4 regions of the Streptomyces sp. NPDC127117 genome follow, and region 3 is predicted to be linked to each of the others. Evidence: riboswitches for the same ligand, from Rfam matches in the RefSeq annotation. Region 3 holds a riboswitch; each other region holds the start of a gene.
The links. Region 3 has a riboswitch for cyclic di-AMP ahead of ACFVH0_RS10040 (C40 family peptidase). Riboswitches for the same ligand answer to the same signal wherever they lie in the genome.

Region 1 (4,107 bases), on a different contig from region 3:
GACGAACCCACCTCCGCCCTCGATCCCGAACTCGTCGGCGAGGTGCTCGGCGTCATGCGCGACCTGGCCCGCAGCGGTATGACGATGGTCGTGGTCACCCACGAGATGGGCTTCGCCCGCGAGGTCGCCGACCGGGTCCTCTTCATGGACCGGGGTGCCGTCGTCGAGGCCGGTAGCCCCGACATGCTGTTCACCGCCCCGCGGCACGACCGCACGCGGGCCTTCCTGTCGACGGTGCTGTGATGGGCCGCCCCCTGGATCTGCTGCTGCGCGGCGGCACCCTCGTGGACGGAACCGGCGCACCGGCCCGGGAAGCGGACGTCGCGGTGGTGGACGGGCGGATCGCCGTGCTCCCCGCCGGCGCCCCTGGCTCGGCCGTCGAGACCCTGGACGTGGCCGGGCGGGTCGTCGCCCCCGGCTTCATCGACGTGCACACGCACTCCGACGCCCTCGCCGCGCCCCACGGAGCCGGCGGTACCACGGAGCCGATCGACGACCTCCGTCTCGCTCCGCTGCTCCAGGGCGTCACCACGGAGATCTGCGGCAACTGCGGGACCAGCCTGTTCCCCTCGCTCCCCCGCCGGCTGCCGGAGCTCGCCGAGCATCTCAGGGTGACGTTCGGGCTCGGACCGGTGCGGCCCTCGGTGGACTTCGACGCGTTCGCCACCGGACAGGACCCGGCTCTGCGCCACACCCACATCGCCTCGCTGATCGGCCACGGCACGCTGCGCGCCGGAGTGATGGGCTTCGAGGCCCGGCCGCCGCGGCCCGACGAGCTGGACGCCATGTGCGCGCTGCTCGACCGGTCGCTGGCCCAGGGGGCGGCCGGTCTGTCCACCGGGCTGATCTACCCTCCCGGCACGTACGCCGACACCGAGGAGATCGTCGCGCTGGCCAGGGTCGCCGCCCGTCACGGCAAGCCCTACGTCACCCATCTGCGCGACGAGATGTCACAGGTGGAGTCCGCGCTGGAGGAGGCCCTGGAGATCGCCGTACGCTCCGGCGCCCCGCTGCAGATCTCCCACCACAAGACCGCGGGCCGGCACGCCTGGGGCGCCACACTGCGCACCCTGCCCCGGCTGGAACGAGCCCGCGCCGAAGGCGTGGACGTGCTGTGCGACGTCTATCCGTACACGGCGGGCAGCACCGTCCTGCACGCCATGCTGCCCCCGTGGGCGAGTGAGGGCGGCGTCGGTGCGCTGCTGGAACGGTTGCGCCGGCCCGAGACCCGCGACCGGATCAGGACGGACATCGCTCGGGGCGTCGAGGGGTGGGAGAACACCGTGGGAAACGGCGGCTGGGACCTCATCTCGGTGGCCGCCGCGCGGACGCGGCCCGAGGCCGAGGGGCGCAGCATCGCCGACCTCGCGGCCGAGCGCGGCATCCATCCGGTCGACCTGGCCTGCGATCTCCTGCTGGCCGAGCAGGGCGAAGTGACCATCATCAGCCATTCCATGCGAGAGGACGACGTCCGCCGGGTCATCGCCAGCCCGCTGTCGATGATCGGCTCGGACGGTGTCCCCAAACCCGGTCGGCCGCATCCGCGCTGGGCGGGAAGCTTCGCCCGGGTACTCGGCCGTTACACCCGCGACGAACGACTGCTCCCGCTGGAGAGTGCGGTGCACAAGATGACCGGCCTGCCCGCCGGGCGGTTCGGGCTCACCGGCCGCGGCGTGGTCCGCGACGGGGCCGTCGCCGATCTGGTCGTACTGGACCCGTCGTCGGTGCGCGACACCGCCGACTTCGACCGCCCCCTGCTGGCACCCGAAGGCATCGATACCGTTGTGGTGTCGGGGCGGATCGCGGCGAGAGACGGCCGCCCGACCTCGGCGCGGGCGGGAGAAGTGGTGAGAATCCGATGAGTCTGGCCCAAGTGGCCGCGGCGGCACGGCGCTCGGCTGCGCTGCCGCTCACCCTGGCCGTGGGGCCCCGGCGGCAAGGAAGCGGGGGGCCGCGGGGGGGGGGGGGGGGGGGCTCCCCACCAACAAATACTCAACCCCCCGGCTGTCCACCCCCCCCCCCCGCCCCGCCCCCGCCCCGGTGCAGGGGCGGCGCGACGGGTGGAGGCACGCTACGCCGGGCGCACGCTGCCGTAGATCGGCATGTAGTAGATCGACTCCTCGCGCACGTTCGCGCCGGGCTTCGGCGCGTGGATCATCATCCCGTCGCCCTTGTAGATGCCGACGTGGCTGATGTCGTCGTAGAAGAAGACGAGATCCCCCGGCCGCAGGTCCGCCGTGGCGACCCGGGTGCCGACCTTGACCTGGTCCCACGTGGTGCGCGGGATGCCGACCCCCGCCGCCTTCCAGGCGGCCTGGGTGAGCCCGGAGCAGTCGTACGACGCCGGGCCCGTCGCGCCCCAGACGTACGGCTTGCCGAGCTGGGCCCTGGCGAAGGCGAGGACCTTCTCCGCCTTGGTGGTGGCGCTGCTGTCCGAGCCGGTCCCGCTGCCCGTCCCCGTACCGCTGCCGCCCCCCGACCCCTTCGCGGCCTCCTCGGCCTCGCGGTCCGCCTCGGCCTTCGCGGCGGCCTGCTGCTTCGCCAGCTCCTGCGCCTTGCGCTCGGCCTCCGCCTCCTTCTTGCGCTCGATCGCCGCCAGTCGCGCCTTCTCCTCGGCGGTCAGCTTCGACAGCAGCGTGCGCGCCTCGCCCAGCTTCTTCTGGACGTTCCGCTTGCTGGTGCGCAGCGTGGTCTGCGTCGTCGTCAGCGTCTCCAGGCTCCGCACCGCCTCGGAACGCTTCTTCGCCGCCTTGGCCTGCTGCGTACGGAAGTCCGTGATCGCCTTCTGCTGCCGGCTGGTCATCCGGTCCATCAGCTGGCTCTGGTCGAAGTACGACTGCGGGTCGTCGGCCAGGAAGAACGTCGCGCTCGGCGTGATGGAGCCGCTGCGGTACTGCGCGGCCGCGTAGGTGCCGAGCGTCCTGCGGGCGTCGTTGAGCCTGTCGGCGCGCTTCGCGACGTCGTCCAGCAGGGCGTCGACCTTGGCGCGCTGGGCGGCGGAGGCTTCCTTCGCCTGGTTGTACTGCTGGGTCGCGGTGCCCGCCTGCCGGTAGAGGTCGTCGACCTTCTTCTGTACGTCCTCGACGCGGGGCTTCGGATCGGGCGCGGCCACGGCGCTCTGCGTGGAGAGCAGGGTCACGGACGCCAGGGCCGCAGTGGTGAGCCCGACGGCCGGTGCGGTGGTGCGCACCCGGGTGCGCGGTTTGCGATGCGACGCCAAGGCCGGCATCTCCTTCCGTGGACCGCCTACCGGGTTAGCTGTCGGGTTCGGGCGGAACGGAAGGCTGCCCTACGGTCCGAGTGGGGGATAAGGACCGATTCACCCCGGTACTGCGTGTGGGTCCCCGGTTCCGAACTCCATTGAAGGCAGCCCGGATTCGGCGGGGGCGCCCGCTAGGCGTGGTTCGCCTCAAGGGGGTACGGGCCGCCCGGTCGAGCACGCTAGCCAACCCATGGTGCTGCTGTGAAGGTTGATGTTCGATATGCCCGATACATTTTCGTGACCTTGCCGGAGCGGGGTGCCGCCGACCGGATTCCCTTACGGGGAGTGGGTGACCGCTCTCTTTGTGTGCCGTCGGTCGTGTGCGGTTCGTCATGAGGCCGACGGGTGTCGGTGCGGCGGCCTAGACTCGACAAGCGATGAGCAGCCTCTTTGACGACAGTTTCCTGGCCGGCCTCCAGCACTCGGAGGAAGAGCCCCCGCCGCCCCCCGAGGACTCCGTACCCGAAGCGGTCCCGGAGGACCTCTTCGCGGGCGTGTTCGACGGGCCCCCGCCGCCCAGGGACGCCTATTACCGCGACGGCGCGCACCGCCCCGTCATCGACTCCGCGGCGCTCCTCGACGGGCTGAACACCGAGCAGCGCGCCGCCGTCGTCCACGCGGGCTCCCCGCTGCTCATCGTCGCCGGGGCCGGCTCGGGCAAGACCCGGGTGCTGACCCACCGGATCGCCCACCTGCTCGCGGAGCGCGGGGTGCACCCCGGCCAGATCCTGGCGATCACCTTCACCAACAAGGCCGCGGGCGAGATGAAGGAGCGCGTCGAGCAGCTCGTCGGTCCGCGCGCCAACGCGATGTGGGTCATGACCTTCCACAGCGCGTGCGTACGC
Region 2 (4,107 bases), on a different contig from region 3:
GCGCTGGAGCGGTTCACGGCGTGGGCCGCGGCGCAGACCGGTGACCGGATCTCGGTGCTGTTCACCCCGTGGGGCGAGGGCCTGGTCCGCTCCTGGTACCGCCGTGCGCTGGTCGAGCTCGCGCGGTTGCCGCACATCCACCGGGTCGCGATCCAGACCAACATCAGCAGCCGTACGGGGTGGCTGGCCGAGGCCGGTGAGGCGGGCCGCGAGAAGATCGCGCTGTGGTGCACGTACCACCCGGGGCAGACGCCGTTCGAGCGGTTCCTCACCAAGTGCGAGGAGCTGGCCGCGCTCGGCATCCGGCACAGTGTCGGTGTGGTCGGGCTCGACGGCCATCTCGACGAGGCACGACGGCTGCGCGCCGCGCTGCCGGACGAGGTCTACCTCTGGGTGAACGCGGCGGAGGGCCACACGTATTCGGACGAGGAGGCGGACCGCTGGACGGCCATCGACCCGCTCTTCCCGTACAGCCGGTATCCGCACCGGTCGGCCGGGCTGCCCTGCCGGACCGGTGAGTCGGTCATCTCGGTGGACGGTGAGGGCACCGTGCGGCGCTGTCATTTCGTACCGGCGGAGCTGGGCAGTCTCTACGACGGGAGCTACCGGCGGGCGCTCGGTCCGCGCGCCTGTCCGCTGGCGGTCTGCGACTGCCACATCGGCTATGTGCACCTGGAGACGCTGCCGCTGTACGACGTCTTCGCGGGCGGGGTGCTGGAGCGGATACCGGCGTCACCACTGCCGTTGCCGGCGTCGCCGCTGCCGTTCCCCGCGTCCTCGCTGCCGTCCCGCACCGGACGGGCCTGAGCATCGGGCCCGTCCTGGTGCGGCAGAGAGCGCTGCGGGTCAGTACACCTAGAGCGGCAGGAGGTCGGGGCGCTTCGCTTCGACGTGGTCGCCGGAGGACTCGCCGCGCAGCCGCCGGCCGATCCACGGGACCAGGTACTCACGCGCCCAGTGGATGTCGTCGCGCCGCACTTCGAGGGTGCCGCGCTGTGCCTGCGGGGGCCATTCCTGGTCGGGGTCGGCCGGCACGTCGATGCCGAGGACCTGGGCGGCGCGCAGCGCGACCCTGGTGTGCCCCTCGGGCGACAGGTGGAGCCGGTCGTCGTCCCAGGCGCGCCGGTCCTGGACGGACCGCAGCGACCACAGGTCCAGGACCGGGCAGTCGTAGCGGTCGGCGATGGCCCGCACGTGGGCGGTGTACGTGGCGATCTTGCCGCGCAGATGGCGCAGCACGGGAACGCCACGGGTGTCGAAGCCGGTGGTGACCATGACCGTGCCGACCGCCCCGGTCAGCTCGGCGACCGCGCGCTCGAAGCGCTCGGCCACGTCGTCGGGGTCGGTGCCCGGCCGGATGATGTCGTTGCCGCCCGCGCAGAAGCTCACCAGGTCGGGTGCGAGCTCCTTGGCGCGCGGCACCTGCTCCTCGACGATCTGGTCGAGGAGGCGTCCGCGTACGGCGAGATTGGCGTACCTGAAATTCCCGTGCGCGGAACCTTCCGTGCCCGTCGCCGCATCGGGGTCCGGAAGCTGGTCTGCGAGGAGTACCGCGAAACGGTCCGCCCAGCCGACGAAGGTCCCGTCGGGGCCGGGGTCGCCGACTCCCTCGGTGAAGCTGTCGCCAATAGCCGCGTACGACCCGATGACGCCCTGTCGGTTGTTGACGCCACGTTGGTTTTTTCTCGAATCGTCTGCCACAAACGCTTATCCTGCACCGCCGAATGTGACCTACGCGACCGTAATAAGGGGTTGACGGGTGGTGAGATAGACCACCCGGTCAGTTTTTGGTAAAGGGGGAATAAGTGAAGGGGCGGTGCGCCGCCGCGCACCGCCCCTTCCGTGTTGCTCAGTTCATGCTTTGTGGCTCAGCCGCCCGGCCGTTCGGCTCAGACGGAGATGCCGTGCGAGGCCAGGAAGGCGATCGGGTCGATGTCCGAGCCGTACGCCGGGCCCGTGCGGACCTCGAAGTGCAGGTGCGGGCCGGTGGCGTTGCCGGTGGCGCCGGAGAGGCCGAGCTGCTGACCGGCGCTCACGGCCTGGCCGGTCGAGACGGAGATGGAGGACAGGTGGCCGTACTGCGAGTAGTGGCCGTCGGCGTGCTTGATGACGACCTGGTTGCCGTACGCGCCGCCCCAGCCGGCGGCCACGACGGTGCCGGAGGTGATGGACTTGACGCTGGTGCCGGTGGCAACGGGGAAGTCGATGCCGGTGTGGCTGCCGCTGGACCAGTTGGAGCCGGAGGCGCGGTAACCGGTGGTGTGGTTGCCGGGGACCGGGTGGACGTAACCGGAAGCGCTGCTCTGGGTGGCTGCCGGGGCGGCGGCCAGCGCCTTGGACTCCGGGGCGGCGGACGAGGTCTTGGCCGGGGCGGACTTCTCGGCGGCGGCGGAGGGAGCCTTCGACGGGAGGGACGAGCCGGTGCCGGCGCCGGTGGGCGCGGCGTTGCCGGAGGCCTTGCCACCGAGGGTCAGCTTCATGCCCGGGAAGATCAGGCTGGGGTCCTCGCCGACGACCTTGCGGTTGTCCTGGTACAGCTGCTGCCAGCCGCCCTTGATCTGGTGCTCGGCGGCGATCTTCGACAGGTAGTCGCCGGAGACGACGGAGTACGTCGTGGTGGCGGCCTGCTTCTGCGCGACGGGGGCGGCGTGCGTGGCGGCGGCCGACTGCGGCGCGGCGGCCGGGGCGGCCTGCTCCGCGGCCTGGGCACCGGTGGCGCCGAGCAGCGGCAGTGCGACGACGGCGCCGCCGGCGCTGACCGCGGCGACGCCACGGGCGATGGTGCTGAGCTTCGGACGACGGTGCTTACCCGATATGGGCATGGCGTATTTCCTCTCCGGCGCCTGCGAGGTGAGCTGTCGGGTTCGGGCTGGAGATGCCCGGCCGCACTGAGTGCGACTTCACCCCGAGCCGGCCGGATTTCTCCGGCCGGCGGCTTACCTGGTTCCCCCGCTCCTGCCACGCGATGAGTGGATGTGAATTCCGGGCGGCGGCAGGATTAGGCGGTCCGTCCGGATTGCGGTGACCGTAAGCGAGTCGGGACGACGAGAACAAGCCATGGGTTCCACGCCGGAATCCGCGCCGGGAAATCGGCGCGGAATTCCGGTAACACTCCGTGGATTAAGGATCTTGGCATTCCGCGCCGCACACGGATTACCCGACCACCCCGTCACCACACACCGTCACGGATATGATCCCGCTCACGAGGCGACCCTCATGTCCCTTATGAGCGGGCCAAGTTCACACAAGAGCCGCATTACGGACATAAGACACCTTTCACCCGCGTCGGAGCCTCAGCACCCGTGCGTCGAGATCACCGCGAAGTCCGGTGTGCAGCCCCTGGTGCAGCAGCGTCGAACCGTGGTGCACCGCCCCCGTGTCCAGGCAGGTGTAGGTCGCCTCGGGGTCGAGCCCGCGCAGCCGCAGGGCCGGGGGCCGCTCCCCGTACCGCTGTGCCTCCAGCCACATCAGGACCACGGCGTCGTCCCCGTGGACGTACTGGATCGCGCTGAGTCCGCCGCGCGGTTCCCGCAGCCGGTACAGCTCGCCCTGCTGCACGACGGGCCGGATCTCCTTGTAGAGCTCCACCCAGGTCCGGGCCTCGGCCAGCTCCTCCTCGCTCCATTCGGTGAGATCCCCGCCGACCCCGAGCACTCCCGCCATCGCGCTCACGAACCGGAAGCGCAGTGAGCTGACCCTGCCGTTGAGCTGGTCGTTCGGGCTGTCGGTGACCCAGGCGGCCATCACCCGCGCCGGATGGAGGTGTCCGAAGCCCTCCTGGATGGCGAGCCGGTCGAGCGGGTCGGTGTTGTCTGAGGTCCACACCTGGTCGGTGCGGGACATGATCCCCAGGTCGACCCGGCCGCCGCCGCCCGAGCATGACTCGAACGCGACCGTGGGATGCGCGGCCCTGAGCCGGTCGATCAGTGCGTACAGGCCGTCCACGTGCTCGACCCAGAGCTTCTGCGGGTACTCCTCGCCCGGCCAGCCCGCATCGGTGAAGCAGCGGTTGAAATCCCATTTCACATAGTCGATGGGGGTGCCGGAGAGCAGCGTGTCCAGCTGCTCCCAGAGATATGCCCGCACATCGGGGCGGGCCAGATTGAG
Region 3 (4,107 bases):
GTACGGCAGCCCGAACTCACCGAGCCGGTGCAGGGCCGGCCCTCCGACCTGGAGATCGAGGCGCGGGAACTGGAACGGGTCCGCACGATGCTCACTTCCCTGTTGGCCCGTCACACGGGCCGCACCGAGGAGCAGATCACCGAGGACACCGAACGCGACCTCATCCTCGACGCGGCGGGCGCCAGGGCGTACGGGCTGGTGGACCACGTCCTGGAGAACCGGAACGCCGCTCTGCCGTCGCACGGCGCGAGGTGAACACCCGATGCGACCACCGGAGTTCCCACCGCTGCCCGCACTGACCCGCGCCGAGGGGGAGTTCATCGACCGCTACCTCGAAGTCCTCGACCAGGTCGGCCGGATCAACCCGGCCCGCGGCAGCGACACCTACGGCGCGCTGCGCGCCGCCCAGGCCCTCGTCGCGCGGTCACGCGCACTGCGGGACGCCCTCGCGTTGATGCACGAGCGCGGCGAGGCGCGGGTCCACGCGGCCACGCTCGCCCGTGCGCTGCGGGTGCTGGACGGGGAACGACGGGCCGGGCGCGTCACCGTACCCCCCGCTCCGCCGAGTTGACCGACTTCCGCAGCCCGGGCGGCCGGCGGACTCCGGCCAACTCCCCATGGCCCGGGGTCCGGCGACCGTCACCCAACTCCCGTACCCGACACGCCCGACGGGTCCACCGAAAATTCTCGCTCGTTCGGCGTAGGAAGTCCCCCTCAGGAGGGATCGCTCAACTTGCGTTTTCCGCGTGAACAGTGAACGGAATCCGCCCTTCCGCCCCAGGTACGAACCTGGTCCGAATCACCGGCGGAGCCTCAGAAATCATCATGTCCACCCGAACGGATCAGTCGTGAGGAGCCTCACATATCCCTGTTTCAGCTCGGAAATCCGGCAGTCGGTGAGTCAAGATCCCTGGGACGACAAGCCCCCGCCACCGCGGCGGGGCGGTCCGGGCGGACGCCGAGTCCTGCCGCCGCCCGGATGCCTGGTCGACAGAAGTGGATCGGCAGGAGTGGAGGACCCGAGCACAACGGGTCGACCTGAACACCGGTCGACCCTCGGGGTGAAGCCGCCGCACGCGGCCGGGCAACTTCGCCAGCCCGAACCCGACAGGTCATCCTTCACAGGCGGCTGACGAAGGGTTGCGCATGACTGCGCAGGTTCATGTCCCGTCTCTGCTCGTCCGGGCCGGTACGGCCTCGGTTCTCACGCTCGCCGCCGTCGGCGGCACCATGTTCGCCCCGGGCGCCACGACAAACGCCCAGGCGGCGACGCTGTCGATGAAGGCGCTCAACATCGCGGCGTCGAAGAAGGGATCGCCCTACAGGTGGGGGGCCACCGGCCCCAACCGCTTCGACTGCTCGGGGCTGACGCTCTATTCGTTCAAGAAGGCCGGCAAGAAGCTCCCCCGCACGGCCCAGCAGCAGTACAACCGGACCCGCCATGTCTCGGCCTCGCACCGGCAGCGCGGCGATCTGGTGTTCTTCCACTACGGCCGCAGCGTCTACCACGTGGGGATCTACGCCGGTAAGGGCAAGATCTGGCACTCGCCGAGGACCGGCTCCGTGGTGCGGCTGGAAAAGATCTGGACCAAGAGCGTCTACTACGGCCGGGTCCGCTGAGACACCGCCCGTCCGGCGGTCCGGGGCCGCCGGACGGGCCCGGTGGCCCGCCCCCGCTCAGTGCGGCAGCGGACCGGTCACCAGCACCAGGCCCAGCGCGGTGAGCGCCGCGCCGCTGCCGCCCTCGATGGCGCGCGCGGTACGCGGCCGGCGCAGCCACCGGCCCAGCCGGTCCACGAGGAGCGCCACGGCGGGGAACCAGACCAGCGCCAGTGCGACGACGATCGCCGCGAGCAGCAGGGTCCTGGGCAGCGGCGGCTCCCCGTCGGGGACGAACTGCGGCAGCAGGCTCAGGAAGAGGACCGGCGCCTTGGGATTGAGCGCGTTGGTCAGAAAGCCCTGCCGCAGTGCGCGTACGTGCCCCGGGTCCGCATTCCGGTCCTCGGTGCCTTCCCCGTCCGGGGTGTCGCGCCGTGCCGCGCGCAGGGCACTGATGCCGAGGTAGAGGACATAGGCCCCGCCGAGCAGCTGGACGGTGCGCAGGAGTGCGGGGACCGCCACCAGCACCGCGGCGAGCCCGGCGACGGCCAGGGCGGTGTGCACCAGCAGTCCCCCGGCCACGCCCAGCGCGCTGGCCACGCCCGCACCGCGGGAGGCGAGCGCGTTGCGTACGACGACGGTGAAGTCGGCGCCGGGCAGCGCGACCATTCCTGCGGCGACCCCGATGAAGGCGATCAGTTGTGCGTCCATGGGTCCACCCTGACCCTGCGGAGCCTTTAGCGTGTACTTGGAATCTTCTGGGTCTGCCAAAAGGAACGCTTAATGTACGACCCGACACGGCTGGCCGCCCTGGTGGCGGTCGCGGAGGCCGGATCGATCACCCGGGCCGCCGCACGGCTGGGCTACACCGCTCCGGCCCTCTCCCAGCAGCTCGCCAAACTGGAGCGGGAGGCGGGTGCGGCGCTGTTGGTACGTCACCACCGCGGGGCCCGGCTCACGGCTGCGGGCGAGCTGCTGGCCGGGCGCGCCCGGCGCATCCTCGACGAGATGGGCCAGGCCCGCCATGAGCTGACCCGCCTCTCCGGGCTCTCCGGCGGGCGTCTGCGGGTCGGCACGTTCACCACGGCGGGGATACATCTGCTGCCGCCGGTGCTGAGCGCCTTCCGGCGCGCCCACCCGGATGTGGAGCTGGCGGTCACCGAGTACGAGCCGCCCCAGGGGGTCGCCGCGGTTGCCGCGGGCGAGGTCGACCTGGCACTGACGCATGTGTACGAACCGGCCGCCGCGACGCCCTGGCCCGCCGGGGTCTTCGCCGAACCGCTGCTGGTCGAGGAGCTGGTCCTGATCACGGCGGTCGGGCAGATGCTCTCCGAGGGCAGCGGGAGGCTGCCGGTGACGGAACTGGCGGGGCGACCGCTGATCAGCAGCGCGCCCACGCATCCACCGCGCCGCGGGGTCGAGCAGGCGCTGGCCGAGGCCGGGGCGACGCCCGCCGTGGTCTGCGAGTCGCCCGGCTATGCGCTGGTGTGCGCGCTGGTCAGTGCGGGCATCGGGATGGCGGTCGTTCCGGAGATGGTCGCCGCGATGTCGCCGACGCCGCTGTCGGTGCGGCGGCTGGATCCCGCTTCCTTCCGGCGGACGATCTCGGTGGTGCACCGCGGTGACCGGGCGAGCGCAGCCGCGGCGACGCTCCAGGCCCTGTTGCGCAGTGGGTTCGGGCGGGCGGGGGCGGCGCAGCGGCCTGGCGGCGAGGCCGGGTGAGCGCGTCGGTCAGCTCTGCACGGGGATGCTCCACGGGAGCGCGATCCATACCGTCTTGCCGCCGTCGGCAGTGGGGGTGACGGTGAGCCGGCCCCCGCACTCCTTGGCCAGACAGCGGATGATCACCATGCCGCGTCCGTTGTCCTGCTGGACGGCGGCGGGAAGTCGCCGGGGCCAGCGGGGGTGACTGTCCGTCACCCCGAGGTACAGCTCCTCCTCGCGCTCCAGCCGGAGGTCCACCGTGAACGTGGGCGACTGCCCGAAGGTGTGCTGGACGGCGTTGGTCGCGAGCTCCGAGACGATGAGCTGGATGCTGTCGGCGAAATCGGTGTCGGTGGCCAGGCCCCATTCGGTGAGCACCCGGGCCACGTACCTGCGGGCTGCCGAGACCGAGACCGGCAGGCTCGGCAGGGTGACGTTTGCTTCCTGATGGTCTGCCATGGCGAGCCGTCCCTTTCCCACCTGTACCGACCCGCGATCGGTACAGGTTGTGCTTCGCGCCAGATTGCCACCGATGCTGCCCTCTGTGACGGCGATCCACCAAGATATGCATATATCTGTCGCTCGAAGCGGTGAACCCTGCCACGCAAGACCGTATGTGGGCGGCACACTGTCCGCTCGGCAGAAGAGGGAGGGAGGCCGCGGATGCAGAACGGCCCTGCGGTTCGACGCCGCAAGCTCGGGGAGGAGCTCCGGAGTCTGCGCCACGCGTCGGGACTGACCAGTCGGGACGCGGCGCGGATGCTCGGCTGGCACCAGTCGAAGGTGAGCCGGATCGAGACCGGG
Region 4 (4,107 bases), on a different contig from region 3:
AGGCGACCGCGATACAGAGCAGCGAGCCGATGGCGATGGTGAGGGCGGTGTACGTGCCGAGGCTGGAGAACAGGTCCGGTACGACCACGAAGAGGGTCGAGGCGGGCGTCACGCAGGAGAGCGTGAGCAGTGTTCCGCCCACGACGCCGATGGAACGCTTGAGCTTCTGTGGAGTGGGGCCGGTCGCTGGTGCGAGCGCCTGGGGAGCGCTGAGCGTTTCGGTCATCGTGCGGTTCCGATCAACAGGTGCGGTGTCCGAGCACGGGAGCGGTATCGCCTCCAGACGAGGACGTGGTGAGTGGTTTCGGCGCTCCCAGCGCGACATGCAATCCTGACGTGTTCCGCAGGTCAAGAGGTGTTCACCTTCGGAATTCGTTGTTCTGAAGGGCTGATCCGACGATTTGGCGCTAACAACGCGTCAATGTCCAGGGATCGGGGGGTGCGGGAACCGCAGCCCGGCCCGTGGGAAAGTTTCCCCATTTCCAGCATCCGGAAGGGTGGAACGGCACCCCGGGCGGCCGGGGTGCGGGCGAGGCACGGAGCCCGCGGGTCGCGGATCCGCGGTCTTGGTGCCAGCCTGGAGTCATGGGTTGGGCGTCATGGACCACTTGCGGTGTGTTCTCGGGGCGCGGCGGCGTGCTCACGGACGAGGTCGGCGTGCTGTCCGGGGACTTGACCGTTCACACGACCTGGGCGGACGACACGGCCCAGGTCACCGTGCAGTACAGCGGTGCGATCGACTGGTTCACCATGTCGGGCAGTCCGGTGCCGTGCTGTTCGGAGGAGGACAGCCGCCGACTGCACGACGCGGTGGTGCAGTCGGTCCGCAACGGGGCGGCGGCGACCGTGCCCGTACTGCCCCGCTCCGAGCCGGAGCAGGCGGCGGAACCCGCCCAGGAGTAACGCGTACGGGATCACCCCGGGCCGGTCGCGCCGGCTTCCTCGCCGCAGTCGCGGAGCGCCGCGGCGACCAGCCCCGCGATCTCGCCCCTCGGCACTCCCCCGCCGCCCACCGGCCGGTCGAAGACGAGTCCGTCCACACAGGTCAGCAGTGTGAGCGTGCGGCCCTCGGCGTCGGCGACGCCCTGCGCGCGCAGGAACGCCCGCACCACGTCACGGGCCGTGTTCTGTCGGGGTACGAGAATCTCGCGCAGCTCCGGGTGGCGCACGCTCCCGACCGCGCAGGCGTAGCGGGCGAGCGACCGCTGCCGCCCCTCGCCGGTCAGCCGCCGTTCGACGAAGCCGGCGAGCCCGTCCGTCAGTTCGGCGGCGGCGCGCGGCACCTGCGCCTGCTCGCCGGCCGCCTGCAACTCCGCCTGGTCCTGCGCCACGAGCCGTCGGACGAGTGCGGTGAGCAGTGCCTGCCGGGTGCGGAAGTACGCCGAGGTGGTGCCCGGCGGCAGGTCGGCCGCCCGGTCCACGGCCCGGTGGGTCAGGCCCCGCATCCCCTCATCGGCCAGCACATGGATGGCGGCATCGGCGAGGACGGTCCGTCGGTCTGCGGTCATCACCCCTGACACTGGCCGCCTCGCTCTCCGCCGGAGCCACCGTCGAGTCGGCGCTCGGCCGCTACGACGCCGAGCGCCGGCCCCGCAGCCAGGCGGTCGCGCGGGCCGCCAGGCAGGCCGGGCGGATGGGCCGGCGGCTGTCCCGTCCGCCGGCCGTCGCCCTGCGCACTACGGCCCTGCGTCTCGCGCCGTCCCGCCTCACCGTCCGCGCGATCCTCCGCCATGCCGACCGGACACCCCCGCGCCTGGGCTGACCTCGGGACGGCCCGGGCCGGGCGGTGGTGGGGTCACGCCGGCGGTGCGGTCACGTCAGTAGGCACCGAAGACGTTGTCGATGGAGCCGTACTTGGCGGCCGCGTAGTTGCACGCGGCCGTGATGTTGGCGACCGGGTCGTAGCTGTCCGACGCGGTCCCGGGCACGTGATAGGCCCGGAACGTCGGATCGATGATCTGGAGGAGGCCCTTGGAGGGCGTCCCGGCGGCGGCGTTCGAGTCCCAGTTGTTGATCGCCCTGGGGTTGCCGGACGACTCGCGCATGACGTTGCGGTGGATGCCCTCGTAGCTGCCGGGGATACCGTGCTCGGCCATCACGGCCAGCGACTGCTTGATCCAGCCGTCCAGATCGTTCGTGTACGCCGACGGCGCGGCCGGTGCGGCGGCGGTCTGCGCCGGAGCCGCCGAGGCGGTGTGGGCACCCAGCAGCGGAAGCAGCAGGGCGGCCGCGCCCGTGCCCACGGCGATGAAACCGCGGGTCAGTGTGGTGGACTTGCGACGACGGTACGTACCCGTTGCGGACATGGTGGATTCCTCTCCGTCGCCTGCGAGGTGAGCTGTCGGGTTCAGGCTGGAGATGCCTGGCCGCGCACCAGCGCGGCTTCACCCCGAGCCGTTCCGGATTCCGGACCGGCGGCTTACCTGGGTTCCCCGCTCCTGCCGTGCATGAGTGGGTCGGATTGCCGGACAGCGGCAGGATTCGGCGTTCCGTCCGGATTGACGGTGACCGTAGGCGAGAAGAGCCGGAAGGGACAAGACCCCATTTTCCGAATGCAATTCACCCACAAGATCGATTTACCGGAATTTCAGTAATCCACCTCACATCGCACAACCCGCTCCACTTGCGGGGAAAGGGAACCGAACCGCGGGGTGCGGCACGCGACAGGCAGGACGTGACTCGCGCCACGAATTCACAAAAGCGGGCATTTCGCCCAACTATTCCGGCGCCCGCCCCGGCACCCGATGACATTGCCTTTCCTTCACTCCGTCGTTTACAGTTCTGAAGTCCTGTTGTCTCCGATTGAGGTGGACGTTGCGCATCTGAGGTTCGCGAACATCGCGCCGTACGGCTTCGCCCGTACGCCCGTCACGCCGTAGCAGTGCCCCGCACTGCCCGTGACTCCGCGTGGATGCGACCTCGGTGCATGAGCCGTCCCTCGATCTCCAGGACCGTCGCACCTCCTTCCGCTGTCCGGTCGCTGCGTGGTGCTCGCATACGAAGCCCCCATCTCTGCGCTTGCGAATGCGAGGAACACCATGGCGACTCCCCCCACCCCTCACGCCTCCCTCACCTGCTCCGCCCTGACCTTCCGGTGGCCGGACGGCACCACCGTCTTCGACGGGCTCTCGCTGAGCATCGGCCGGGGCCGCGTCGGCCTCGTCGGCAACAACGGCGCGGGCAAGTCCACACTCCTGCGACTCCTCGCCGGTCAACTGCGCCCGGCCCAGGGGACGGTGACCGTCGGCGGCAGCCTCGCCCACCTTCCGCAGAACATCACCCTCGACACGACACTGCGGGTCGACCGGGCACTGGGCATCGCCGAGCGGCGTGCGGCACTGCGCGCCATCGAGGCCGGGGATGTCGACGAGAAGCACTTCGAGACGATCGGCGACGACTGGGACGTCGAGGAACGGGCCCTGGCGACGCTGGGCTCGCTCGGCCTCGGCGGCGTCGAACTCGACCGCACCGTCGGCCAGTTGTCCGGCGGGGAGACCGTCCTGCTGCGGCTGGCCGCGCTGCTGCTGGAGCGCCCCGACGTCCTGCTCCTGGACGAGCCCACCAACAACCTCGATGCGTTCGCCCGCCGCAGGCTCTACGAGGCGGTCGACACCTGGCGCTCGGGGGTGCTGATCGTGGTCAGCCATGACCGCGAACTGCTGGAGCGCGTGGACCGCATCGCCGAACTGCGCACCGGCTCGGTGAACTGGTACGGCGGCGGCTGGTCGGCGTACGAGGAGGCCGTGGCTGCCGAACAGGAGGCCGCCGGGCGGATGTTGCGGGCCGCCGAGGCCGATGTGCGCCGCCAGAAGCGCGAACTGGAGGAGACCCATATGAAGCTGGCCCGGCGCCAGAAGAACGGCCGGAAGGCGGAGGCCGAGGGCAGCCTGCCGAAGATCCTGGCCGGCCGCCGGAAGCGATCGGCGCAGGAGTCGGCGGGCAGGCTTCGCGGTGTCCACGAGGAACGTCTCAGCGAGGCGCGCGAACGCCGGGAGGAGGCCGCGGACGCGGTCCGCGACGATGCCGAGATCCGCGTGAGCCTCCCGCACACGGCGGTGCCCACCGGACGCACCGTGCTGAGCCTGCACGGCCTGCGCCCGCGGTTCG

Region 1: it holds a riboswitch for cyclic di-AMP, as region 3 does, so the genes downstream of both, ACFVH0_RS01730 (NlpC/P60 family protein) here and ACFVH0_RS10040 (C40 family peptidase) in region 3, are expected to answer to the same signal.
Region 2: it holds a riboswitch for cyclic di-AMP, as region 3 does, so the genes downstream of both, ACFVH0_RS15455 (peptidoglycan DD-metalloendopeptidase family protein) here and ACFVH0_RS10040 (C40 family peptidase) in region 3, are expected to answer to the same signal.
Region 4: it holds a riboswitch for cyclic di-AMP, as region 3 does, so the genes downstream of both, ACFVH0_RS13930 (transglycosylase SLT domain-containing protein) here and ACFVH0_RS10040 (C40 family peptidase) in region 3, are expected to answer to the same signal.

What each region holds. Positions count from the first base shown of each region.
Region 1 covers NZ_JBHXTM010000001.1:369,078-373,184, forward strand. Annotated here, with positions in the region: gene ACFVH0_RS01720 (amino acid ABC transporter ATP-binding protein) at 1-243, shown strand, start outside; gene ACFVH0_RS01725 (amidohydrolase family protein) at 243-1,862, shown strand; gene ACFVH0_RS01730 (NlpC/P60 family protein) at 2,072-3,220, opposite strand; cyclic di-AMP (ydaO/yuaA leader) riboswitch at 3,228-3,393, opposite strand; gene pcrA (DNA helicase PcrA) at 3,640-4,107, shown strand, end outside.
Region 2 covers NZ_JBHXTM010000015.1:6,740-10,846, reverse strand. Annotated here, with positions in the region: gene ACFVH0_RS15465 (STM4011 family radical SAM protein) at 1-807, shown strand, start outside; gene ACFVH0_RS15460 (SGNH/GDSL hydrolase family protein) at 856-1,701, opposite strand; gene ACFVH0_RS15455 (peptidoglycan DD-metalloendopeptidase family protein) at 1,890-2,822, opposite strand; cyclic di-AMP (ydaO/yuaA leader) riboswitch at 2,826-2,982, opposite strand; gene ACFVH0_RS15450 (alpha-galactosidase) at 3,277-4,107, opposite strand, start outside.
Region 3 covers NZ_JBHXTM010000008.1:84,918-89,024, reverse strand. Annotated here, with positions in the region: gene ACFVH0_RS10050 (ATP-dependent Clp protease proteolytic subunit) at 1-255, shown strand, start outside; gene ACFVH0_RS10045 (hypothetical protein) at 263-571, shown strand; cyclic di-AMP (ydaO/yuaA leader) riboswitch at 963-1,143, shown strand; gene ACFVH0_RS10040 (C40 family peptidase) at 1,147-1,620, shown strand; gene ACFVH0_RS10035 (LysE family translocator) at 1,678-2,310, opposite strand; gene ACFVH0_RS10030 (LysR family transcriptional regulator) at 2,383-3,321, shown strand; gene ACFVH0_RS10025 (ATP-binding protein) at 3,331-3,762, opposite strand; gene ACFVH0_RS10020 (helix-turn-helix domain-containing protein) at 3,967-4,107, shown strand, end outside.
Region 4 covers NZ_JBHXTM010000013.1:8,434-12,540, forward strand. Annotated here, with positions in the region: gene ACFVH0_RS13910 (APC family permease) at 1-226, opposite strand, end outside; gene ACFVH0_RS13915 (hypothetical protein) at 586-903, shown strand; gene ACFVH0_RS13920 (TetR/AcrR family transcriptional regulator) at 915-1,508, opposite strand; partial or broken gene ACFVH0_RS13925 (FAD-dependent oxidoreductase) at 1,514-1,762, shown strand; gene ACFVH0_RS13930 (transglycosylase SLT domain-containing protein) at 1,818-2,306, opposite strand; cyclic di-AMP (ydaO/yuaA leader) riboswitch at 2,311-2,497, opposite strand; gene ACFVH0_RS13935 (ABC-F family ATP-binding cassette domain-containing protein) at 3,039-4,107, shown strand, end outside.